One region of the Paenibacillus sp. FSL M7-0420 genome, then DNA from elsewhere that is predicted to be linked to it. Evidence: predicted binding sites of a transcription regulator. Region 1 holds the regulator's gene; each other region holds the start of a gene.
The links. The regulator Rex, encoded in region 1, represses fermentation and respiration genes when NADH is low (regulators of the CRP and FNR family bind a similar motif). The targets are predictions, from matches to a motif close to TTGTGAAATATTTCACAA.
Positions count from the first base shown of each region.

Region 2: MKX51_RS32610 (phosphoketolase family protein) is a predicted target of Rex. The motif match lies at 6,310-6,327, and genes of this name have one in related genera.
Region 3: MKX51_RS29130 (formate/nitrite transporter family protein) is a predicted target of Rex. The motif match lies at 5,867-5,884, and genes of this name have one in related genera.

Region 1 is NZ_JBBOCJ010000001.1:4,437,938-4,445,744, forward strand. It holds gene MKX51_RS18985 (AAA family ATPase) at 1-127, opposite strand, end outside; gene MKX51_RS18990 (hypothetical protein) at 120-662, opposite strand; gene MKX51_RS18995 (aminoglycoside adenylyltransferase domain-containing protein) at 888-1,649, opposite strand; gene MKX51_RS19000 (cell wall elongation regulator TseB-like domain-containing protein) at 1,930-2,451, opposite strand; gene MKX51_RS19005 (amidohydrolase) at 2,481-3,782, opposite strand; gene MKX51_RS19010 (redox-sensing transcriptional repressor Rex) at 3,772-4,422, opposite strand; gene dinG (ATP-dependent DNA helicase DinG) at 4,579-7,440, opposite strand; gene MKX51_RS19020 (tetratricopeptide repeat protein) at 7,556-7,807, opposite strand, start outside.
Region 2 is NZ_JBBOCJ010000001.1:7,535,357-7,543,163, reverse strand. It holds gene MKX51_RS32630 (glycoside hydrolase family 3 C-terminal domain-containing protein) at 1-882, opposite strand, end outside; gene MKX51_RS32625 (hypothetical protein) at 1,163-1,354, opposite strand; gene MKX51_RS32620 (putative DNA modification/repair radical SAM protein) at 1,548-2,858, shown strand; gene MKX51_RS32615 (TIGR03915 family putative DNA repair protein) at 2,858-3,745, shown strand; gene MKX51_RS32610 (phosphoketolase family protein) at 3,812-6,196, opposite strand; gene MKX51_RS32605 (GntR family transcriptional regulator) at 6,473-7,195, opposite strand; gene MKX51_RS32600 (response regulator) at 7,289-7,807, opposite strand, start outside.
Region 3 is NZ_JBBOCJ010000001.1:6,777,771-6,785,577, forward strand. It holds gene MKX51_RS29100 (glutamine--tRNA ligase/YqeY domain fusion protein) at 1-898, opposite strand, end outside; gene MKX51_RS29105 (DUF2164 domain-containing protein) at 1,079-1,324, shown strand; gene MKX51_RS29110 (GNAT family N-acetyltransferase) at 1,367-1,915, shown strand; gene MKX51_RS29115 (MOSC domain-containing protein) at 2,018-2,680, opposite strand; gene MKX51_RS29120 (GNAT family N-acetyltransferase) at 2,670-3,194, opposite strand; gene MKX51_RS29125 (MFS transporter) at 3,255-4,466, opposite strand; gene MKX51_RS29130 (formate/nitrite transporter family protein) at 4,939-5,766, opposite strand; gene MKX51_RS29135 (YncE family protein) at 6,188-7,351, shown strand; gene MKX51_RS29140 (FAD-dependent oxidoreductase) at 7,483-7,807, opposite strand, start outside.

The sequences.
Region 1 (7,807 bases):
TGAACAGGAGCGCGGCAACCATACCCAGCGCTATGATTACAGGGAAGATATTAATCCCCACAAAAGCCATAAAAATCAGCATGACCGGAACGAATCCGGCTACAACCTCTTTCCAGTACTTAGGCATTGTTCCACACTCCCATCTTGGCTGCTGCACGCGGCAGAATAATGAATTTGCTCTCTGTGCCGTTGCTCAGGCTTACATACACATTGTTGTCGTCAATCTCTGTGGCGGCTGTAACCCCGCTGTACTTGCTGTCCTGCTCCTTCAGTCCATCCAGCTTCGCTGGTATCAATGTATACTTCCGGCTCTCCATCGCTTCTGCTACAGAGAACATCGCTTTATCCCAGTACTCATCCAGCAGCTCGCTCGGCTTCTGCTCCACATCCAGCTTCAAGGTCCGTCCGTCAATAGCAGTGCTGCCTTCTCTTGATACATACTGCACCAGCTCACGTAATTTCGTGCCCGGCTGCAAATCCAGTTTCAAAGTGACCTCATTGCGTTTAATAGTAATATGGGAATCCTTCACTCCCTCGTAGGATGATACCAGCTTCTGCAGCGGCTCCTGCACCGCGAATGTACGGTAAGAATACCAGCCGCCAAACAATAATGCAGCAGACAGCAGAGACGTTAGCAGTACAGGCATGAGACGCAGTTTCAAGAAACGTCCTCCTCTCAAAAATGACCGAGCATAACTCTATAATAAAGACCATCCAGCGTGTCTAGCGCCCATCCGAGACTGACATGCTCTTAAGCATGTCCTGATACAAGTAGTAGTATATCACAGGTGTATATACGATTTTACATAAAGTTGTGAATATATTTAAAATTTTTGATACTAATTTCTGGATGTTTCATGCACTTATCATTTTTGCCCGGCCAATCTTCAGTTCGGAGTCCGCTTGATTTCAGCCATCATATATTCCGCAAAATCAGTTAATTCGCCCGGTTCATAGCCTTCTGCGTCCCCCGCACCGCTATATTCCTTCAGACACTGTCTAAGCAAGCCGTGATAGACTTCAGGCAACTGCTGCAGCCCCCACTCCCCGCCTTCCTTCTTGGAAGAAACATGACCTTTCTGCATATAATAGATTACCCTGCATAGATTCAGTGTGTAATACACCGGTGATTTCTTAATATTCTGCGGCGCATCATCGATATCCCTGATAATGGAATCCAGATAGTACCTGTTGTCTAGCGGCGCAAAGGCCTCGCGGATCGGCTCCCCGTACAAGATAAACCCGCGATGGTAGACTACTGTAAAATGCGCCGCCAGATCAGCATCCTCAAAGCCGCCGCACAGATAATTCTCATCAGTTCTGTACCGCTCTAAATGTGCTTCCGAAAAGTGAAATTCAAAAGGCGTAGGATACACAAAATTGCGCAGGTATGTCTTAAGGACGATAGATAGTTCAATTCCGCGCTTATTCGGCAGACTGTCATGATAAGCTACAATACGCCTGGCAAGTCTATGACTGACCTCTGCGGGCAGCTTGTCATGTACGACGATCAGCAGATCGATATCGCTGGTATCGGGGTGAAAACAGCCCATCGCCAGTGAGCCATGCACGTAAATTCCCGACAGATTCTCCCCCAGCTCCTCCTTGAACAGATCCACCGCCTGATACAAATATGCCAATATTTCCAATTTCATCAACCTCCTTGTTACATTCAACATGCAAGTTATTGATAGCAGATTAGGGATTACTTTTAATATATCAATTGATATATCTCAGAAGTGAAGGGGTACTGATTTCCTTCATCCCTCACCGTCAAAATAATAAAATAACCCCACAAAGTGGGGCTTTAGCGTAGGTGTTGACTCAGGTACTTTGCGGGGACCTCAAAACATATAAATTTATCTGTTAAAAAAACGGAAGAACAGATAAACTGTTCCCCCGCATGTATTCTTCCGCTGAGCGCTTAGCTTAGCGATTCGGCAGACTGTACCCCTCACCGATGGCGCTGCCATCCTTGAAGCGGTAGAAGCTGTAATAGAATCGCCCGTCTTTTTTGTAAAATAGCTGCCAGGCATATTCCCCGTTGTATACACCGGGCAGCAGCCGTTCGATCGTAATGTCCGGCAGCTGAGCGGCTATGATTCCGCGCATTTTCTCTTCTGAGGTGCCATTGCTCAGTTCCTCTGCATACAGGTCGTTGTCGCCTCCGGCAGGCTTGCCCTCCAAGGTGAAACGGACCCACACCATCAGATCGGTCCCTGCTTCATTTTTACCGGTCAGCACCCAGTAGATCTCATTCTCATTCCAGACAGATTTCTGGGCCTTGGTAACCTCTGTTAGTCCGGCACGCGCCCGGGCCAGCTCCTTGGCCTCACTCCGCTCGTTCCACTGGTCCTTCATAATGTAGGCATAGAACTGGCTTAGTCCGAACAGAAGGAGCAGCACCACGGTAATCCCCAGCCAGATCCATCTTCTCCTCTTCTTCTTCACCACGCTGCTTCCTTTCCCGTTCCCCTGAATTACCGTTTAAGCAGGCTCTCGAACGTCTCCTGTGCTTTGCGGCGGATGGCTTCCTCATCAAGTGTCAGGCATTGTCCATGCTTCACAACCTGCTGGCCGTTCACCCATACATGCTCCACATCCTTGGCACTTGCCGAATATACGGCATGGGAGAGCAGATCGGTATGCGGCAGCAGATGCGGCTGGTCAATATCAAGTGCGATGAAGTCGGCCTTCATTCCTGCGGCAAGCCGGCCTACCCCGCTTAGGAAAATAGACTGCGCCCCATACTCCGTAGCCATCAGAAGCGCCTCAGGAGCCGGTACCGCTGTGGGATCACCACTTACGCCCTTGTGAATCAGAGCCGCCAGCCTCATCTCTTCGAACATATCCAGATTGTTGTTGCTTGCCGCGCCGTCTGTACCCAGGGAGACCTTAATCCCGGCTCTCAGCAGTTCAGGAACACGCGCAACCCCGCTGGCCAGCTTCAGGTTACTGCCGGGGTTATGCGACACGCCAACGTTATGGCGGGCCAGAATCCCGATCTCTTCATCGTTCAGATGAACCCCGTGGGCAATGAGCGAAGGACGGGTGAACATCCCGAGCTTCTCCAGATGTGCGACCGGACGCAGGCCGTAGTCGGCCACATTCTGCTCCACTTCATGGCGCGTCTCGGACATATGGGTGTGCATTGGCAAGTCCAGATCATGGGCAGCCTGCACAAACTTCATGAAAAACTCTGGAGGACAGGTGTACGGTGCGTGCGGTGAGAGCATGGTCGTAATTCTGCCGTCAGCCTTGCCGTGCCAGTTACGGGCAAAAGCAATCGCCTCAGCGAGCTTGGATTGCTGTACCTCTTCCGGGCACAGCCCAATTACGCCGCGCATCAACACAGCACGAATACCGGACTGCTCGGTCACTTCCGCTACCCTGTCCATATGATCATACATATCGAGGAAGGTGGTTGTCCCGCCCTTCAGCATCTCCAGCACGGACAACGAGGTTCCCCAATATACATCATCACCAGTGAATTTCTCTTCCATCGGCCACATCTTCTCCTGCAGCCAAGACTGAAGCACCATATCGTCGCCGTATCCGCGCAGCAGTGACATTGCAGTATGACCATGGGTATTGACCAGACCAGGCATGAACAGCAGACGGCTGCCGTCTACGACCTGTGCGCCATCCTCCACTGCCGGCTCAGCTTCACCTATGTAAGTAATCAAATCATTCTCCAGGGTCATGTACCCGCTCAGAACCGGCTTGTCACTGCCCGGAACCAGGAAGTGCCCATTCTTGATTATCGTGATCTTACTGCTCATCTTCAGCCTCATCCTTTCCATCATGCAGATAATAGGCCAAGCTCTGCAGATCGGTGGTGAAATCTGCGGCATGAATCCGGATATTGGCAGGCGTCTTGAGAATAACCGGTGCAAAGTTCAGAATCGCCTCGATACCGGAATCGACAAGAATATCAGCTACGTTCTGGGCTTCGCTGTCGGGCACGGTAATAATCCCGATCCGGATGCCCTGCGAGCGGATTGTACTGCTTAGCTCCTCCATCGGCTGCACAACCAGCGAGTTGATCTGCTGGCCTACCTTCGGCGGATAGGCATCGAAGATGGCAGTAATCTTCATCGTATCCTTTAAGTAAGCGTTGTAGTTAGACAAGGCATGACCGAGATTACCGGCTCCAACCAGTGCAACATTAATTTGCTGGTCAAGCTTCAGGATATGGCGGATCTTCTCAATCAGATAAGATACATCATAGCCGATGCCTTTTCTGCCAAAATCACCGAAATAAGCCAAATCCTTACGGATCTGGGCGGGATTCAGATCAAGCTTCTGGCCCAGCTCCTGGGAAGAGACTGTGGAGATTTCACGTTTTTGGAGATCGTTCAGGAAACGCAGGTACACTGGGAGCCTGCGCACGACGGCCTCCGATATTTTATCCGATTTCATGTATTCTCCTCCTTCAAGTTGATGTAACATCACAAATTCGCTTCATGTAATGCCGATTATAGCAACCGTGCCCCGCCGCCTGCCGGAGTGGCAGGGCAGGCGGGAACGGATCTTCAGGTTAATCATGACTTATTAATAATAGCAATAGCAGATGAATTAGGAAACCCCGCCGTCATCCAGCCATTCGGCAATTCTCGGGACCATCTGCTCGGTGAGCATATGCTCCATCTTGGGACCGGGGAGCGAGTACAGGAAGTACTTTCCGTAATGCGATTCGATGACTCTGGTATCGTACACAATTACGATGCCCCGGTCCTGCGCCGTGCGGACCAGCCGCCCGAAGCCCTGCTTGAAGCGGATGACGGCCTGCGGCACGGACAGCTTCATGAACGGATTCTTCTTCTGTGCCTGAAGCAGCTCCGACTTCGCTTCTGCCAGCGGGTGATTCGGCGGCTGGAACGGCAGTCTGACAATCGCCAGGCAGGTCAATGCTTCTCCCGGGATATCCACCCCTTCCCAGAAGCTGCTGGTACCCAGCAAGACCGAAGCCGGGCTATCCTGGAAGCGGCGGATCAGCTTGCTCCGGCTGCCGCCTTCCACGCCTTGTCCCAGCACCGCGATATCCTGTGAGGCAAGTGCCTCCTTCAGCGGTTCATACACCTGGCGCAGCATCTTGTAGGAGGTGAACAGCACCAGCATCCGCCCCCGTGTTGTTACAGCTGTCTCGGCAAGGGAGTGCACGAGGGTGTCCACAAAGCGGGCATCCCCTATACTTCCCTTGACGCTCGGGAAGTCCCGGGGAATGACCAGGAGCGCCTGCTCACGATACTTGAATGGCGATGGAAGCAGTGCAGTCATCAGACGCCGCTGCTCGGCAGCCTCGCCAAGACCCAGGTTATCGATCATGAACTGGAAGGATTTATCCACGGATAAGGTGGCCGAGGTCAGGATAATGCTCTTCTTCTTATCGAAGAACAGCTCCCTAAGCTGGGTGCTGACATCTACGGGAACAGCATACATTTGCAGCGACTTACCCTTATAATTACCGCTTCCCTCCAGCCAATACACGATATTCTCATCGTTCAGGCTCATGAAGAAGCGGATCTGCTCTCTAATGGATGCCAGATCCTTGAATAACCCGCCGATATCGGTCACAAGGCTGTCTGAGGAGGATTGGCTGTCCGTGTCACGCATCTCACTGAGCATTTTGTCGCCCTTGCGGATGATATCGCTCAGACTGAGGTTCAGTGTATTCTCAAGGGCAGCCAGCTCCTCCCAATCCTTCGGCTTCTTGCCCGGCTGCAGGCGTGCCACCAGCTGGCCTGCTTCACCGGCCCCGGCATCGCTGCGCTCGGGCAGCAGGCTGAAGAGCCGGTCGCTGAGCGCATCCCAGGACTCCTTCACCGTCAGCAGATCTGGATAGATCCGGTCGATCACGCCGCTCCATTCTGAAGCCTGCTCACTGCCCGAAGACTGCAGACTCTGGCGGAGGGCAGGCAGCTGCCCGCTCCGGCTATCCTTATAGAGACGGGTGAGGGTATGGGCGAATGTGAAATATTTCATCTGCATGCCAAGATGCTTGCCGGCAATATCCTCCAGATGATGGGCTTCATCAATAACAAGATGGTCGTACGCCGGAAGAAGCTGATGCCCGGCTTTGACATCTGCGAACAGCTTGGAGTGATTGGTGACCACCACATCGGAGATCCCGGCTTCATGCTTGGCCCGGTGGTAATAGCATTTGCGGAACCAGGGACAGGCGCGTCCCAGGCAGGAGTCGGTATCACTGGCTACAGTCTCCCAGAAATCGCCGCCCCGCCCGCTTAAGTTCAGCTCCTCATCATCGCCGGTCGTCGTCTGGGTCAGCCAGACGAGCATTTGCGCAGCGGTGAGCGCTTCTTCCCTTGGACTCGTAAAGTCCTTTTTGTTCATTCTATGTTCGAACTTGCGCAGACACAAATAGTGCCCTCTTCCCTTAAAGATGGAGGCCTTGAACGGGAACGGCACAACGCTGGTTAAGAGCGGGATATCCCGCTCCCGCAGCTGATCCTGAAGGTTAATGGTATGCGTGCTGACCATCACCTTCTGATCACTTTTCACACTATGGTAGATGGCCGGAAGCAGATAACCCAGCGATTTGCCGGTGCCTGTTCCCGCTTCAATCAGCAGATGCTTGTCCTGCTCAAGCGCTGTAATGACCTCATGGATCATCAGCTCCTGGGCTTCTCGGCTCTCATACTGGGGAAGAACAGCCTTCAGCCGCTTGGTTACCTCATCCATATATTCTTCAAAGGTAATATTATCCAGCGGATTGACGCTTCCTTCCTCCCGTGGCGTAGCCAGCTCTGCCCAGTCCCCCACAGCCAGTGCAAGCTGGCGGTAGAAGCTCAGCTCACCTTCCGGCTGAAAGGTCTCCATCTCCCGCTCCCGCAGCAGACCGTCGAAATACCAGGCCAAATCACTGTCTTCGTCCGCGAACAGCTCATTCAGCCGCTGAATCGTCAAGAGCGGCAGACTCTGCAGCTCTTCCAGACATTTGAGCAGCACAATAGCCGTGGCAAGCGCATCACTGTCCGCCTGATGGGGACGGTCATGCGTAATGCCGAAGTGGCTGCTTACCGCGCCAAGCTGATAGGTGCTCAGCGAGGGAAAGCATATTTTGAGAAAATCGATCGTATCCAGAATCCGCCCCTGAAACGGCAGATAGCCGCAGCGGTCCAGCGCATTCTGCAAAAAATGAAAATCAAACGCGACATTGTGTCCGACGAGGACGACATCATCCAGCAGCGGCACCAGCTCCATCATCATCTCATCGAGCTCCGGCGCATCCTGTACATCGCTGTCTGTAATTCCGGTCAGGCCCGTAATAAAAGGAGGAATTGGCGCTCCGGGCTTGACATAGGAACCATACACCCGGGAGATCGTCCCGTCTTCTTCTATAATGGCAAGGCCAACCTGGATGATCTCTCCCACAGATTGGGTTCCCGTAGTTTCAAAATCAAGCACGGCAAATTTCATTATAAGTTCTATTCCCTTTCACTTGAGACTCTTTATCAGCATAACAGAAGTTACGAAAAAAGGCGATGCACACCCCGGGAAACGGGGCGCATCGCCTAAAGAAACCGAGGATAAATTATAAAAGCGAAACCAGCTGATGGCCAAACTCCAGCTTCCCGCCCCGTCTGCGGCATACCTCCAGATTCACATTCGGCTCCGGCAGATCCGGGTCATGCAGCAGCGACAGGCTGAACAGCTCACTGGCCTCATTGAAGCGTTCCTGGGAAGCCCGGATACAGCCCAGCGCATTATAGATCATCGCCTTCAGCTTCTCCTCACGGATCAGGCCCAGCATGTGATTCAGATGTCCCCAGGCGGTATCGCCTTC
Region 2 (7,807 bases), 3.1 Mb from region 1:
AGAGATCCCGTAGCCGAATTCATACTGAACCTTATCGGGACAGAAGGTCTCGAAATAACGGTAGCCCACGTAGATATCTTCCTCGTACAAATTCTTGAACTCATTGCCGTAGTTGCGGGTCGACGGGTAATCCTCAATGGAATACGCGATAGTGTCCGTCAGCTTGCCGCTTGGCGTAACCTCTCCGGCCAGAACATCGGCGATCGCGTGGCCGCCCTCCATGCCGCCATGCCAAGAATAGATCACTGCAGAGATAGGGTTCACATAAGCGGCGTCATTTACCCAGCTCATATCCATAATGTTGGATACGTTGAGCACCACAATCGTCTGTTCAAAATGAGCCGTAACCGAGACAAGCATCGCCTTCTCATCTTCCGTCAGCCGGTAGCTGCCTGCAGTATCGGCATTATCCTGATCCTCGCCCGCCGTACGTCCAATGACCACAACCGCTTTGGCTGACTGGCTTCTTGCCTGTTTCACCAGCTCGTCCGTAAGCGGCATTTCCTTCTGGTTCCACGGCTCCGCAGCCCATACCTTGCCGCCGTCATCGAACGGGTTAAGCCCGATCCAGGCCTCGTAGGCTGCAGCCAGCTCTTCATTCACGCTAATGTTCTTCTTGCTGCGCAGTCCATCCAGCAGATTCGTCGTATATGCAACGTGAACGCTACCGCCCGATCCTGTACCGCTGCGGTAATAATTCACCTGTATTCTGCCAAAAACAGCGACGCTCTCACCGTCACCCAGCGGAAGCACCTGTCCCTCATTCTTAAGCAGTACCGCACCCTCTGCGGCTACCGTCCGGCTAAATTCTGCAAAACCCTCTAACGGCACTCCAATGTTCTGTGTACTCAATTGGTTTCCTCCTGTATGTTCATTTCCCATGCTGTGGGTTGATTCTATAGATAACGCCCTCCCTGCAGGGAATATACGTTACCTTGAATCTCTATGGTCCTTCATATAGCATATCCTTCTAAGAATATAAGCTCCAGCCAGATTATTCAAGCACCGCTTGCCGGATCGCCGGGATGCGCACCTGTCTGCATAAATTTTTTTAGTAAAAAGACAGTTCTAAAATAAAAAGACACCTGTGCGGGCGTCTTTCAAGCCTGTTCCTATGCAATCCGCTCCGCCTGAAGAGATACGGCCGGATCTTCTGTTTATTTTATCTGCGGCGGCGGCCCTTCATCATGCGGTTGTACATAATAAGAGCAGCAACGATCATGCCCAGCATGGCTACACTGCCTGCCGATTCCTGCGACATGCCGAACATCAGGCACACACTTGTCACTAACTGTCTTGTCAGCAGCGCAACCGCAATCAGCATGATGGGCCGCCATATGTTATATCCTCTCACTTCAGCAACACTCCTAACCCGAATTTCAATAACCGTATGATTCCTCATTCCATGAACCATCAGGTTCTATTATAGCACAAGAAGGAATGCGCATACATTTTACAGTCGGCCAAGAAGGGGGAGATACTTTTGACAAGAACGTACGTTCGGTATATAATGCTCACATATGAGGGGGATTGAGACCGTGGATGTAATGGAGAAACTAGAGATTCTGACCGCTTCCGCCAAATATGATGTGGCGTGCACTTCAAGCGGTTCCGACCGCAAGGGCCAGGCCGGGGCGCTCGGCAACACCTCTCCGATGGGCATCTGTCACAGCTTCGCGGCGGACGGGCGCTGTATCTCGCTGCTGAAGGTGCTTATGACCAACGGTTGTGTATATGATTGTGCCTATTGCATCAACCGCAAATCTAACCCCATTCGCCGGGCGGCCTTCACCCCCGAAGAGATCGCAGATATCACCATGCAATTCTACCGCCGTAATTATATAGAAGGACTATTTCTTAGCTCAGGCATTATGCGCAATCCGGACTACACCACAGAGCAGTTAATTGCCGCACTTGAGCTGCTGCGCAATGTCTATCATTTCAACGGATATATTCATGTAAAAGCCATCCCCGGAGCAGACGAAGCCCTGCTGTCCAGACTTGGGCTGCTCGCCGACCGCATGAGCGTCAACATCGAGCTGCCCTCGCAGGAGAGCCTCGGACGGCTCGCACCTGATAAGAGCAAGGTATCCATCCTGAAGCCGATGGGGCTGATTACCAGCCGGATCAAGGAGAACCGCTCCGATATCGTCAAGTATAACCATGCTCCCCGCTTCGCTCCGGCTGGACAGAGCACCCAGATGATCGTGGGAGCAACGCCAGATACCGATTACCAGATTCTGAATCTGACGGAAGGCTTATACCGCAAATACTCACTTAAGCGCGTATTCTTCTCGGCCTACACCCCGGTGGTAGAGGATTCCCTCCTGCCCGCTCTAGACACCAAGCCGCCGCTGCTGCGGGAACACCGGCTCTATCAAGCCGATTGGCTGCTGCGCTTCTACGGCTTCAAGGCGAATGAATTATTGGATGAGGCCGTGCCGAACTTCAACCCGCTGCTGGACCCCAAGTGCAGCTGGGCCGTTAACCACCGGGAGCAGTTCCCCGTTGAGATCAACCGCGCCCCGTACGAAATGCTGCTGCGTGTACCCGGCATCGGCGTAAGAAGTGCACAGCGGATCGTGAAGGCCAGACGGGCCGGATCGCTCGATTTCCACGCGCTGAAGAAGCTGGGAGTGGTCCTCAAGCGTGCCCAGTTCTTCATCACCTGCAAGGACAAACCGCTGGAAGGGCTGAAGGTAAGCGAGCATACGCTGCTCCGCTCCCTCATGTCCGGGCAGCAGCTGGCTCTCCAGCAGCCGCAGGTGGAACAGCTCACGCTGTTCGATGACTTCAACCTCTCCACCTTGCCCGCCGCCGGGGACTGGAACAGCTTCAACAAGGGGGCGAAGGCCTGATGTTCAAGCCGTCCGCACTGGCGTACACCTATGACGGAAGCTTCGAGGGTCTGCTGTGCTGTGTATTTGAGAGCTATGCCTGGAAGGAGATTCCGCTGGCAATTCATGCTGAAGGCGGAGAAATAGGCCTGCTGCTGGAAGCGAAATGGATTGAGACCGACAAGGAGAAGGCCGCGCGGGTACTGAAGTCCCTGCCGCTGCGGATCAGCCGCGAAGCCGAGGAGCTGGTGCGTCTGGGCTTCTGGAGCTGCGCCCCCGATAAGGAAATGCTGCTGCTGAACTTCCTGTATCTCGGCTTCCAGCATGGCCGCAAGGTGATGAATATGCTGGCTGATGATACTGTTAACAGTCTGATGAAGGCCGTTCAGCAGCTCCGGCATGAAGCGCATCTGTATACAGGCTTCGTCCGCTTCTCTGTATACGGCCCGGTCATGGCCGCAGTCATTGAACCGCAGGGCTATGTGCTGCCTGTAATCCGGGAACACTTCTGCGACCGGTTCCAGGGGGAGAGCTTCATGATCTACGACCAGACGCACGGGGCGGCGCTGATTCATGAGCCCGGACGGGAGGCCATCGTTCCCTTAAGCGGGTGGACTCCACCCGAGCCCGATGAGACCGAGGAAGCGTACCGCCGCTTATGGACCGGCTTCTATCACGCCATCGGCATCAAGGAGCGCCGCAATGACCGGCTGCGTTCCTCTAAGATGCCGAAGCGCTATTGGAAGCACATGTTGGAGATGAATGGGAGTAATGGTGTCCCTGTACTCACCGCGGCGCAGCGGAAGAAGGTATTGCAGCCGGAGACCTCATCGATCCCGGACAACCCGGAGACCATAATCCAGCTCCAATCATCGGACACAAAAAGCGCCCCGCAGCCATCAACATGACTAACCGGGGCGCTCCTTAATTGAAGCCTACTATATTATTAATGAAATAACACTATCGTCCTAACCTTAGTTCAAAGCCTTCCATACCCAGTTCTCAACCTCTGGGAGGTCGATGCCCTCTTCACGGATGTACGCGTGGTGCTTCTGCACCATAGCATCCATCTCGTCAGCGATAGCCTGGTATTTGCTTGCTTCCGGCAGACTCAGCACCGCTTCCTTCGTGAGGTCGAAGCGGTCCATCTGGTTGAGTACACGCATATCGAACGGTGTCGTGATGTCGCCATTCTCGCGGTAGCCGTGCACATGCAGGTTATGGTTGTGGCGGTCGAAGAACAGGTCTTTGATCAGGCCTTCATAGCCGTGGAAGGCGAAGATGACCGGTTTGTCTTTTGTGAAAAATTGATCAAACTCCTCGTCAGACAAGCCGCGCGGATCAAGCTTCTGACTTCTCAGCTTCAGCAGGTCGACCACGTTGATGTAGCGGATCTTCAGCTCAGGCAGCTTCTCATGCAGGATCGAGATCGCAGCCAAGGCTTCCATAGTTGGTTCTGTACCGGAAGAAGCAATTACGAGATCCGGCTCGCCGCCTTTGTCGGTGCTGGCCCAGTCAATGATTTTGAGTCCTTTAGTTACCAGCTCCTGAGCTTCATCGGCCGAGAACCACTGTGGACGCGGATGCTTGGAGGATACGATCAGGTTGATCTTCTGACGGTCATTCAGGATCGTGTCGAATACAGCCAGCAGGCTGTTCGCATCGGACGGCAGATACTCACGGATGAATTCAGGCTTCTTGTCAGCCAGATGGCCGAGCAGACCCGGATCTTGGTGGGTATAACCGTTATGGTCTTGCTGGAACACGGTCGATGTAGCGATGACGTTCAGGGATGGAATATCTTCTCTCCAGGTCTGATCTGTCGCCTTGCGCAGCCACTTGAAGTGCTGGGTGATCATCGAATCGACCACGCGCAGGAACGCTTCATAGCTGGCGAAGAATCCGTGGCGGCCGGTCAGTACGTACCCTTCCAGAATCCCCTCTGCCTGATGCTCTGATAACTGGGAGTCAATGACACGGCCATACGGAGCGAGGAATTCATCCTGCGGTTCCTGAATAGCGTCCATCCATTGGCGCTTGGTCACTTCGAATACAGGTCCCAGACGGTTGGACATGGTCTCATCCGGTCCAAAGATCCGGAAGTTGCGGTTCTCTTCGTTGAGCGTAACAACCTCTTTCAGGTATTTCCCCAGCACGGCCATATCCTGCGCAATCACTTGACCCGGAACAGAATTATCTAAGGTGTAGTTGCGGAAATTCGGCTTGTGCAGGTCTTTGATCAGTTTACCGGCATTCGTTACCGGGTTCATCCCCATACGTCTGTCGCCGGTTGGCAGAATTTCCGCCAGATCCGCGTTCAGACGGCCGTTAGCATCGAACAATTCTTCAGGTCTGTAGCTGTTCAGCCATTCCAGCAGCGCCGGAGCATGCTTCATGTTTTTCTGATCCACAGGAATCGGTACCTGGTGTGCACGGAAAGAGCCTTCGTTCGGCACGCCATCCCACGATTTCGGACCGGTCCAGCCTTTAGGGGAGCGGAAGACCAGCATCGGCCATACCGGACGGGCAGTATCGTTATTTTCACGGGCATTCTTCTGAATGGCGGCAATTCTCTCTACGATCGTATCCAGCACCTTCGCCATTTCCGGGTGCATCAGATCAGGGTTCTCACCTTCCACGAAGAATGCTTCCCAGCCGTTTCCGGCAAAATAGGCGGTTAATTCTTCTCTGCTCATCCGGGAGAGGATGGTCGGGTTACTGATCTTGAAGCCGTTCAAGTGCAGAATCGGTAATACCGCACCGTCTGTAATCGGGTTGATGAACCGGTTGGACAGCCAGGAAGCGGCCAGCGGACCGGTCTCTGCTTCGCCGTCACCTACCACTACTGCGGAGATCAGCTCAGGGTTATCCAGAATTGAGCCCACGCTGTGCGACAGGGAGTAACCCAGCTCGCCGCCTTCATGAATCGATCCGGGTGTTTCAGGAGCCGCATGGGAGGCAACACCGCCAGGGAAGGAGAACTGCTTGAACAGCTTTTTCAGACCAGGGATGTCTTGGGTGATCTGCGGATAGATTTCGGTGTAGCTTCCGTCCAGATAAGAGTTCGACACCATCACCTGGCCGCCATGGCCCGGGCCTTCAATATAGAACATGTTGAGATCATATTTAGTGATTACACGGTTCAGGTGCGCATAGATAAAGTTCTGCCCAGGGATGGTCCCCCAGTGTCCGATCGGCTTCACTTTGACATCTGCATCCTTCAGCGGTTCTCTTAACAACGGGTTATCCTTCAAATAAAGCTGGCCTACGGAAATGTAGTTCGTTGCACGCCAGTAAGCATCAAGCTTTGCCAGATACGTTTTCGAGGAATAATCCACCTGTTCGATTGTTAATCCCATGTCTTCCACTCCCTAATCTTTTTCTTTGTAAATTGAATGTATCACTTCTACAGTTACATCATACATCGGCATTTCAGAAATTCAATCTTTTTAGAAATTAATACGGTCCAATATTGTGAAATTTTGAACATAGTATGAAATCCTCTGCAAACTACGCACAAAAAGATGTTTATTTTTATAATTATGGATTAATTTGTTATATAAAAAACACCAAAAAAAGACCGGGACTCCTCCCGGCCTGCTATACCTAAATTATGCTATTTACACCGTCCATCCTCAATGCACAGATACGAACGTGTTAAACTTCAGATACTCATAATGGAAGCGCATATGCGAGAATTCGAACGGCGTGCCGTTATCCAGGAAGAAGATCCCCTCCATAATTCCTACGGGTTCATTCTCCTTCAGATGGAGCAGCTCCTGGTCATTCGGCATTGAAGGCTCGGCAAAAATAGACAAAAAGGATTTGGTCACCGCCAGATTGCGCGATTCCTCCAGATAATGAAAAATCGACCCCTCGATAATCGTCTGGTCGAGATTTTGCACAATTTTAATCGGAATATATCCCGTCTCAATCATGAACGGCGCACCTTCGAACAGGCGCAGACGCACGATTTTATACACGAAATCATGAGGCATCAGGAACAAATCCCGCTGAAGCTCCTCCGTGGGCCGGATGACCTCGAAGCTCAGCACCTTGATCTCCGGCTTCTTGCCGTGCATCTGGAAGTTATCCGACACCCCCAGATTAGAGCCCTCGTAATTGAAGATCGAATCGTTCTTGATGTATAACGGATTGATGAAGGTGCCGGAGCCGCGTTTCTTGAAAATAATGCCCGAGCTCTCCATCTTCATCAGCGCACGCTTAATGGTACTGCGGCTAACCTGATACGCCTCGCTGAGACTGCGCTCATCCGGCAGCTTCATATCGGCGTACTGCCCGGCAAAGATCTTCGTTTTGAGGTCAGCAATAATCTGCTTGTAGACAAATTGGGTCATGGGGGGCTCCTTCGTCGGGTCTTTGCAGAACAAGTTCATTCAAGATTAAATATATCATAATTTAGATAGGGCAAAAAGGATGAATCCACGGATTCACCCTTTCTGACGCTTGTTGTCCCAATCCCTATACCATTTGACAATCTCCCGGCTCGGTTTCTCCGCAACCTCTGCTTCCATGACCGTTTCCAGCAATACATACTGTCTTTGCACCAGAAAATGAAAGCCCATTCTATCCGATATTTGCATGTACAATAATTGCGCTTGCTCCTCTAACGGATAGCGGGTGCAGACCTGTTCAATATGCTTGAAGGCCTGTTCATATTCTGCATTCCCCATATACCAGCGGACCAGATTCAGCTTCAGCCGAATCCACTGCAGCTGGAATCTCTGCCGTTCAAGCTCCGCCCACACATAATCGTACCCCTCCAGATATTCGCTCTTGAACAGCTTCAGGATTCGTTCGTATTCGGGCAGGGTGTCATTCGAGAGCTCTAACCCCGCTTGGATAAAGCGGTCAAACTCATCAACGTCCAGGCAGATGCCATTCAGCTTAAGCAGATAGCCGTCCGCCGTATTTTGCAGGAGAATCCGTTCTCTGCTGAAGGGCTCCAG
Region 3 (7,807 bases), 2.3 Mb from region 1:
AGCCGCGGCGGCGCAGCCCGGAGATGGTCGGCATGCGGGGATCATCCCAGCCGTCCACATGGCCTTCATCGACCAGCAGCTTCAGCTTGCGCTTGCTCGTAACGGTCTGGGCCAGATTAAGGCGTCCGAATTCATATTGGTGAGGTGCAGCCTCCATGTCACATTCCGCGACAACCCAGTCATAGAACGGGCGCTGGTCCTCGAACTCCAGGGAACAGAGGGAATGGGTGACATGCTCAATGGCATCCTCCAGCGGATGTGCGAAGGTATACATCGGATAAATGCACCATGCGTCGCCCGTATTATGGTGATGGGAGTGGGATATCCGGTAAATGACCGGGTCACGCAGATTGATGTTAGGAGAGGACATGTCAATTTTGGCGCGCAGAACCTTCTCGCCGTCCTTGAATTCTCCCGCCTTCATGCGGTGGAACAGATCCAGGTTCTCTTCTACCCCGCGCTCGCGGTAAGGGCTGTTCTGCCCCGGCTCCGTCAGGGTTCCCCGGAATTCACGGATCTGCTCGGCGCTGAGATCATCGACATAGGCCTTGCCCTTCTTGATCAGCAGCTCGGCCCGCGCATACATCTCCCCGAAATAATCCGAGGCGAACCGCAGCTCCTCCCATTCATACCCGAGCCATTTCACATCCTCCTGGATGGAATTGACGTACTCGGTATCTTCCTTGAGCGGATTCGTATCATCGAATCTCAGATGGGTCTTGCCGCCGAACTCATCCGCCAGCGTGAAGTTAATCCAGATCGCCTTGGCATGTCCGATATGTAAATAACCGTTCGGCTCCGGCGGAAAGCGGGTGACGACTTCCTTAACCTTACCCGAGCGGAGATCTTCGGTAATGACGTTCTTAATGAAATTGGAGGGTGTACCCTGGTTCTCCACATTGATCAACCTTTCATTCTGTAATATAACTACTTCCTTGTATGAACATGTTTCCTACTAATATACCCGTTAAGCCGGGAATGTTCAATAAAAGTTGAGCAGCCCCCGCATCCTTTGACTTCTCTCCCGGCGATGGAGTAGCATGATAAATATAGGAATATTAAGACAAGGGGGATGCTTATGCAACCGGTAAAACTGCCTAAAGAGCAGCGCGATATGATTACGGACAATATCCGTGCCTACTTCGAGGCGGAGCGCGGGGAAACGATCGGCCACCTGGCCGCAGACAATCTGCTGGAGTTCTTCCTGAAGGAGCTGGGACCGGCGATCTATAACGGGGCGCTTAGCGACTGCCGCACACTTACCCTCCAGCGCATGCAGGCTCTGGAGGAAGACATCTACGCCTTGGAGTGGAGGAAGCGTTAGTTCAGCGTGGGTTATATCTCATAACGTATAGGGGGCAGCCGCATGTTTAATTATGTCATAGATGAAGAGCTGAAGCTGAAGCTGCTCATGCCGGAGCATGCCCGTCAGATGTTCGCTCTGGTGGAACGCTCCCGCCACCGGCTCAGGCAGTGGCTGCCTTGGGTGGACGGCGTAACCGAACAGGCCCATCTCACCACGTTCATTAAGAACTCCGTGAAGCAAGGCATTGATAACGGCGGGTTCACCGCCGGGCTGTGGGTCCGGGAGGAATTGGCCGGAATTATCGGCTATCACGAGATTGACTGGCATAACCGCTCGGTCGGCATCGGCTACTGGCTGGGCGAAGGCTATGAGGGACAAGGCTATATGACCAGCGCCTGCCGGGTCTTTGTCGATTACGCCCTGCTGGAGCTGGAGCTCAACCGCATCGAGATTCGCTGCGCTACAGGCAACCTGGCCAGCAGAGCGATCCCCGAACGGCTGGGATTTATCTTCGAAGGGGTCATCCGCCAGGCGGAGAAGCTGCCTGGCGGTTATGTGAACCATGCAGTGTACGGCCTGCTGCGCAGCGAATGGAAGCTGCTGGGCTGAAACTAACTATTTTAGCTGGACTTGTTCCAATTATTTGCGGTTATTTGCTTGAAGGGCTGGGCGGAGTGGCATGTGCACGCGAGGTGGAGAGGGACGAGCGTCCTAGCCCTCCGCCGCATCCAGCCATCTCTGGAACCGCTCCCGGAGGCCGGCCGCAAGGCTCTCCAGTCCGGCCAGCTCCGCAAGGCCCGTATGGTCCTTGCGCCCATGCTCCATCGAGTACAGAACCTGCCTCACCGGGATACGGCCTGCTCCGCCCGCAAGCTTGGTAATCCGGTCCCCGGCCGCAAGGCTGCCTTCACGCAGCACGCGAAGGTAGAAGCCGCTGTAACCGGTGGACAGCACCTGGGCCGGCATATCCGCAGGTCCATGCTTCTGCGTGAGCTTGAAGCACGGGAAGCGCGGCTGGCTCACCTCCAGCAGTGCTGTACCGATCTCAAACACATCCCCGATGCACACCTCAGTCTCCAGCAGTCCGCGCGCCGTGATATTCTCGCCGAAGGCGGAAACCTCCAGCTTACGGCCAAGCCGCTCCTCCCAGTGGGCATAATGCTCCACCGGATAGACGCAGACTGCCTTGTCAGGGCCTCCATGATTGACCAGATCCGCTTGCCCGTCTCCGGTGAACCCACCCACCCGAAGCGCAAGCGGACCGGCTACCGGCAGCTTGTAGATTCCGGTATCCAGCGGCTTACCGCGGTACTCTACCGTCTTCGGCTTGCCTACATTAAGCGAGACGACTTGCATCTTCACTTCACTCTCCATCCCCTTCTCCTCCCGTCAGCCTACAGCTCATGAATACTTCATCCACATAACGTCCGCTTAAGTAGAATTCCTCCCGCAGCCGTCCCTCTTCCTCGAATCCGCATTTGCGGTAGAACTGAAGCGCCGGTGTATTGCAGGAGAGCACACGCAGCCGCAGCTTGCGGATGCCATGCTTCGCAGCATGGCGCTTGATCTCCGCGATCAATCGGCTGCCTACACCCAGCCGCTGAAAGCGCGGGTGCACAGCGATATTCACCTCGCATACATGGCGGTTGCTCTCCATCCCGCTGGGACAGCCGAAGCCGACATAACCGCATAGCTCCCCGTCCTGCAAGGCCACAAGCTGGGAGCCGGGCGGCGCATGCAGCAGATAGTCCTCCCGCGAGCGCCACATCAGCGGACCCGGGGTCGTATTCTCCGTCCAGATCATATTATCGAGCACGATCAGCTCACGGGCATCCTTGATTTCAGAGGGCCGGATAAGCAGTGCAGCATCTCTGTTAATTGGTTGCATTATTATACACCCCTTGCCTTACTAAGCAGTTAGTAAAAATATTAGTTGCAGCATGAACGATTATGCAGTCCTGCGCTCAAGCTGTACAGCGGAACGGTTCATGTAGGCGTGTAGCGCGAAGAATCCTACGGACAGCACAGCCATTCCACAAGCGAGCCAGCCGGTTGGCGCAAGACCGCCCCTGTCGAACTGAACACCCATCAGATAAGGCCCGATGACACGGCCGATTGCGCCAATTCCGCCACTCAGTCCGAGATAGAACGGCGCGCTGCGCTGGGCATGCTCCGAGATGAAGGAAGGCATCGCCGGAGAGATCAGCATCTCCCCAAGGGTAGCCAGCACCATACCCAGCAGCATCCCCGGATAGCTTGGCATAAACAGAATTACAGCATACCCGCCCAGGTAAAAGACGGCGCTTGCTGTCATCTGCGCGGTTGACGTCTGCGCGAACCCGCGCTTGATCAGGCTGACCAGCGGCTGCGCCGCGAAGATCAGCACGCCGTTCAGCGTCCAGAGGAAGCCGTATAGCTGCTTCGACCAGCCTTCCGAGATAATGAACGGCGAGACTCCGCTGTTCCAGATCGAATTGCCGATCAGCAGGAACATCGAGCCCACCGCCATGAACAGATAGATCCGTATATGGCCGAGGAGTCTCCAGCCCGATAATTCATGCTGCGGTTGCTTTTTCGATACTGTGCTATGAGCCGGTGCCGTCCCTACCTTACGCAGATAGACGAAGAAGAATCCGGCAAATACGGCCGAGGTCACCCCGTTGAGCACAAAGCTAAGCATATAATTGCCCAGGAAGCCGCTCAGCGCGGTTCCGAGGGCTACCCCTATATTATTGGCAACATAGATGATATTGAACAGCTCTGCGCGCTGCTCCGCGAACCGGAAACCGATAAAGGCCTGGATCGCCGGGAGGGAGAGGGAGTTGAACAATCCCATCAGACCCATGACGATTATGAATACGCTCCAGCTTCCGCTCGCCCACGGGAGGGCAAACAGCGTCAAGGCATTCATCGCTAATGCGCCGACAATCAGGCGGTTCACTCCTACCTTATGATACAACGAACCGCCCAGCAGCTGACCGGCAATCCCGCCGAGTGACTGCACCAGCAGCACAATTCCCGCGTCCTTCATACTGCGTCCCAGTTCATCGAATACATACATCGTAACCAGCGGCCACATCAGCGCACTGCCGGTAGCATTAATAAGACTGGCAATCAAGAATACTTTAATTTCCTTCGGATAGGCCTGCATGAATCTCATATCTTGTCTGTCATCCCCTGTAACATAGCTGTCATTAATCCATCCAGTATCATCCTAAAACAGGGGGCGGGGCAAGCATACGCGTTAATGCTGTATCGCGGGAAACCAGGGAATTATCCTATTGAAAATCAATCCTGTCTTCACCGCCGCCAGCGATATTAATATTCTATAACCCGCTCTTTCACACGTAAAGAAAAATACCTCGCCCGCACTGATTCGTTCCCCGGAAGCCGGGGTAATGATCCATATGAAACACTCCCTATTTTATTCACCGTGAGATCCGATTTCGTTCCCCCGAATCGGATTGCACGGTGAATTTTGTTTTGTCCGGAGGATGATCCTGCTGTACCCGATACAAAAACACTCCCTGTCTCTGCGAATCCCTTGAAGCAGGGTGCCGAGAAGCAGGAAGTGCTAGGCCGAGCTATGTTACAGTCCGGCGATGTGATTCACCGGGTCAGGTCCGTATTCATTAAGCGTGTTTCTTCAATCCAGCAGCAGGTACGCCTGCGGCTGGGCTCACAGCACCCGGCTCCTTGCGCAGATAAGCCATCCAGTATGCCGCAGCCACGAAGATTGCGCCGCCCGTCAGATTGCCCAGCCAGACCGGAACGAAGTTGGCCACATACTGGCCCCAGGTGAAATGTCCTTCGAAGATCGCAGCAGGGATAAGGAACATGTTAGCTACAACGTGCTGGAAGCCGATGGCTACAAACGCCATGGTCGGGAACCAGATACCGAGGATTTTGCCGCTGAAATTGTCTGCCCCGTACGACAGCCATACCGCCAGCGCTACGAGCCAGTTACAGCCGATCCCGGAGATAAAAGCCTGCAGGAACGTAGCATCGATCTTATGCTCCGCCATACTTACCAGCTTCTCCAGATACACGCCATCTGATGTAAGACCAACGATGTGACCGAAGAAATAAGCGACGAATAAGGCACCCGCCAGGTTGCTGAGTGTGATCAGCACGAGGTTCTTAATGACTTCCCAGAACGAAATCTTCTTCGCAATGAACGCCAGCGGCACCGCCATCATATTCCCTGTCAGCAGTTCCCCTCCGGCAAGCAGCACCAGGATCAGTCCGACCGGGAATACGGCTGCTCCGATAAAGTTGGCAATGGACCCCCACTCGGCAGGCGCACCTGCAATGACACGAATATCCAGCAAAAATCCGAGCGCGATAAACGCTCCTCCCAAGAAACCAAGAATGAGTACAGTGCTGAGCGGATTATGTGCCTTCTTCACTCCGTTCTCTACCGTGACTTCAGCGATTCCCTGCGGTTTGTTATAAGCCATGATTCCTATCCCCTTCTAATTACTTAAAATTTGTTCCTTTATGCCATTGTAACGTGATCCCAATCACATTTACGTGATAAAAGTCACTATCATAAAAACCACGTGAAAGTTTTCACTGACATGTCAAATTTACCATAAAAGCTGGTGCTGCGGTACAAAGAGAAAACGGATGTCTCCCCTAAAGAGGCAGTTCTTTCCTATGGGCTTTCCTCGTGGGATTCTATTATTCTTCGTTATTTCCGCCCTTTTTGACAATCTGGCAGGACATTATGCTAGTCGGGCTGGAGAATTCATACATACCCTACAGCAGACTTCCAAATGCGGCATCCGTATTCCATCTGGTGCGCCTGCCCATCTGGCCAGCCGGTCCTCCGGGTCCGGGAAGTCCATCCGGTTCAACACCAGGAAAGGGGATTAATCCATGAATTTAAACAAGGCAGAAGCAAGCAACAGGAAATTACCCTCACGCGATCCTTATGTCTACGTGACTTATGAAATTGACTATCAACATGGCTATGTCGCTGTTATTGATCCTGCAGAAGATCGGATCATCAAGCGGATTCAGGTAGGTGCTAACCCTGGCGCTATGGCTATGGACCCCGACGAGAAGAAGCTATTCGTAGCGAATACCCGCATCGGTTCACTCTCCATTATTGATACGAGATCCCATAGCATTCTCAATACGGTTCCCGTGGGCAATATGAGCTCCAATCCTGCCCGTCCCGTTGCAGTCTTGGTTGCTTCGAATGGCAAGAAAGCCTATGTGGCGAATTATGGAGATAAGAACGTTACGATTATTGATTCTCCTACGAATACGGTTTTGAAAAATGTGGATGTCGGTCCAGGCCGGCCTTTCGCCTTGGCGAGCAATGAGAATAGCTCCTATATGTATGTAGCCTGTAAGGTTGCCGATGGAAGAGATTATGTCGCCGCCATATCCATTGAGGATGACAGCGTTCATCCATACGGGTCCCAATTTCAGCTCACCTTTGACACGGCACACAATCCACTGGTCGTCCACCCGGAGGGGTATTCGCTAATCGCTCTTGGAAAGACCGGTATGCTCTGTTTTTATGACGGTGATGTACAAGGCGAGCCTACGACCTCAAGTTTGCTGGATAACACGGTATCCGGCGTCTACCTGGACAACAAATTATTGTTTTGCACCACGGAAAACGATAGAGGCTATCTGAAACTATTTAATGACCTGTACGCTGATTGGATGGGAACCATATATGGCAATGCCCTTCCAGATGTCACCAGTTATAAAGGCCAGGATAAAATCCGGCTTTCGCGTAGGCAAGTGTATATTGGGGTCACAATTCAACCAACTTCTTTACCGACGGGAGGTCTGCAAATCTTCAACACTACACGCGCCCAGACCCGGTTCGTTCCGCTTACTTCTGTCGGCGATCTGGCATTCTTCTCCGACACTAAGGCTTATGTGGGAGAATCAAGAGCGATTCGCCCGATTGATCTGACAACCGCAAACGCAACGGCCCTGCCTGCTATTGAGATTGGACCCACAGACAGCAATCCTATCGCCGTCAAGAATATAATCTCCGGGTATCGCAATCAATCGTAATCGACACGTATCGTTAAAGTTGAGCTGCCTCAACAAGTCGAAGTTGACTTGAGAGGCAGCTCTCCTTGTCTATTGCCGCATCAAAAAAAGAGCCCTGAATGGGCTCCGGCAGAACATTTTATATTTTACAATTATGCGTGTACTGGCTCTTTGACTGCAGCAAGTTTCGGCAGAGCCTGGAGGCCTGCGGTGTTCAGGAAGTTCCAAGGCTTGTTGTAATGCGGCTGGAAGAAGAAGTCGATGAAGCCAAGCTGGTCTACAGTCATCTTATTCTGGATGCAGACCGATACGGTATTGATCGACTGCGTCAGATCCATCTTGGACATAATCTGCGCGCCCAGAATGCGGCGGGTGGCACGGTCAAAGACCACTTTTACCTGAACCTGCTCAAAGGTTGGCATGAACTCCGGACGGTAGTTGTCGATCAGCATGACACTTTCCGCATCCATCCCTTCA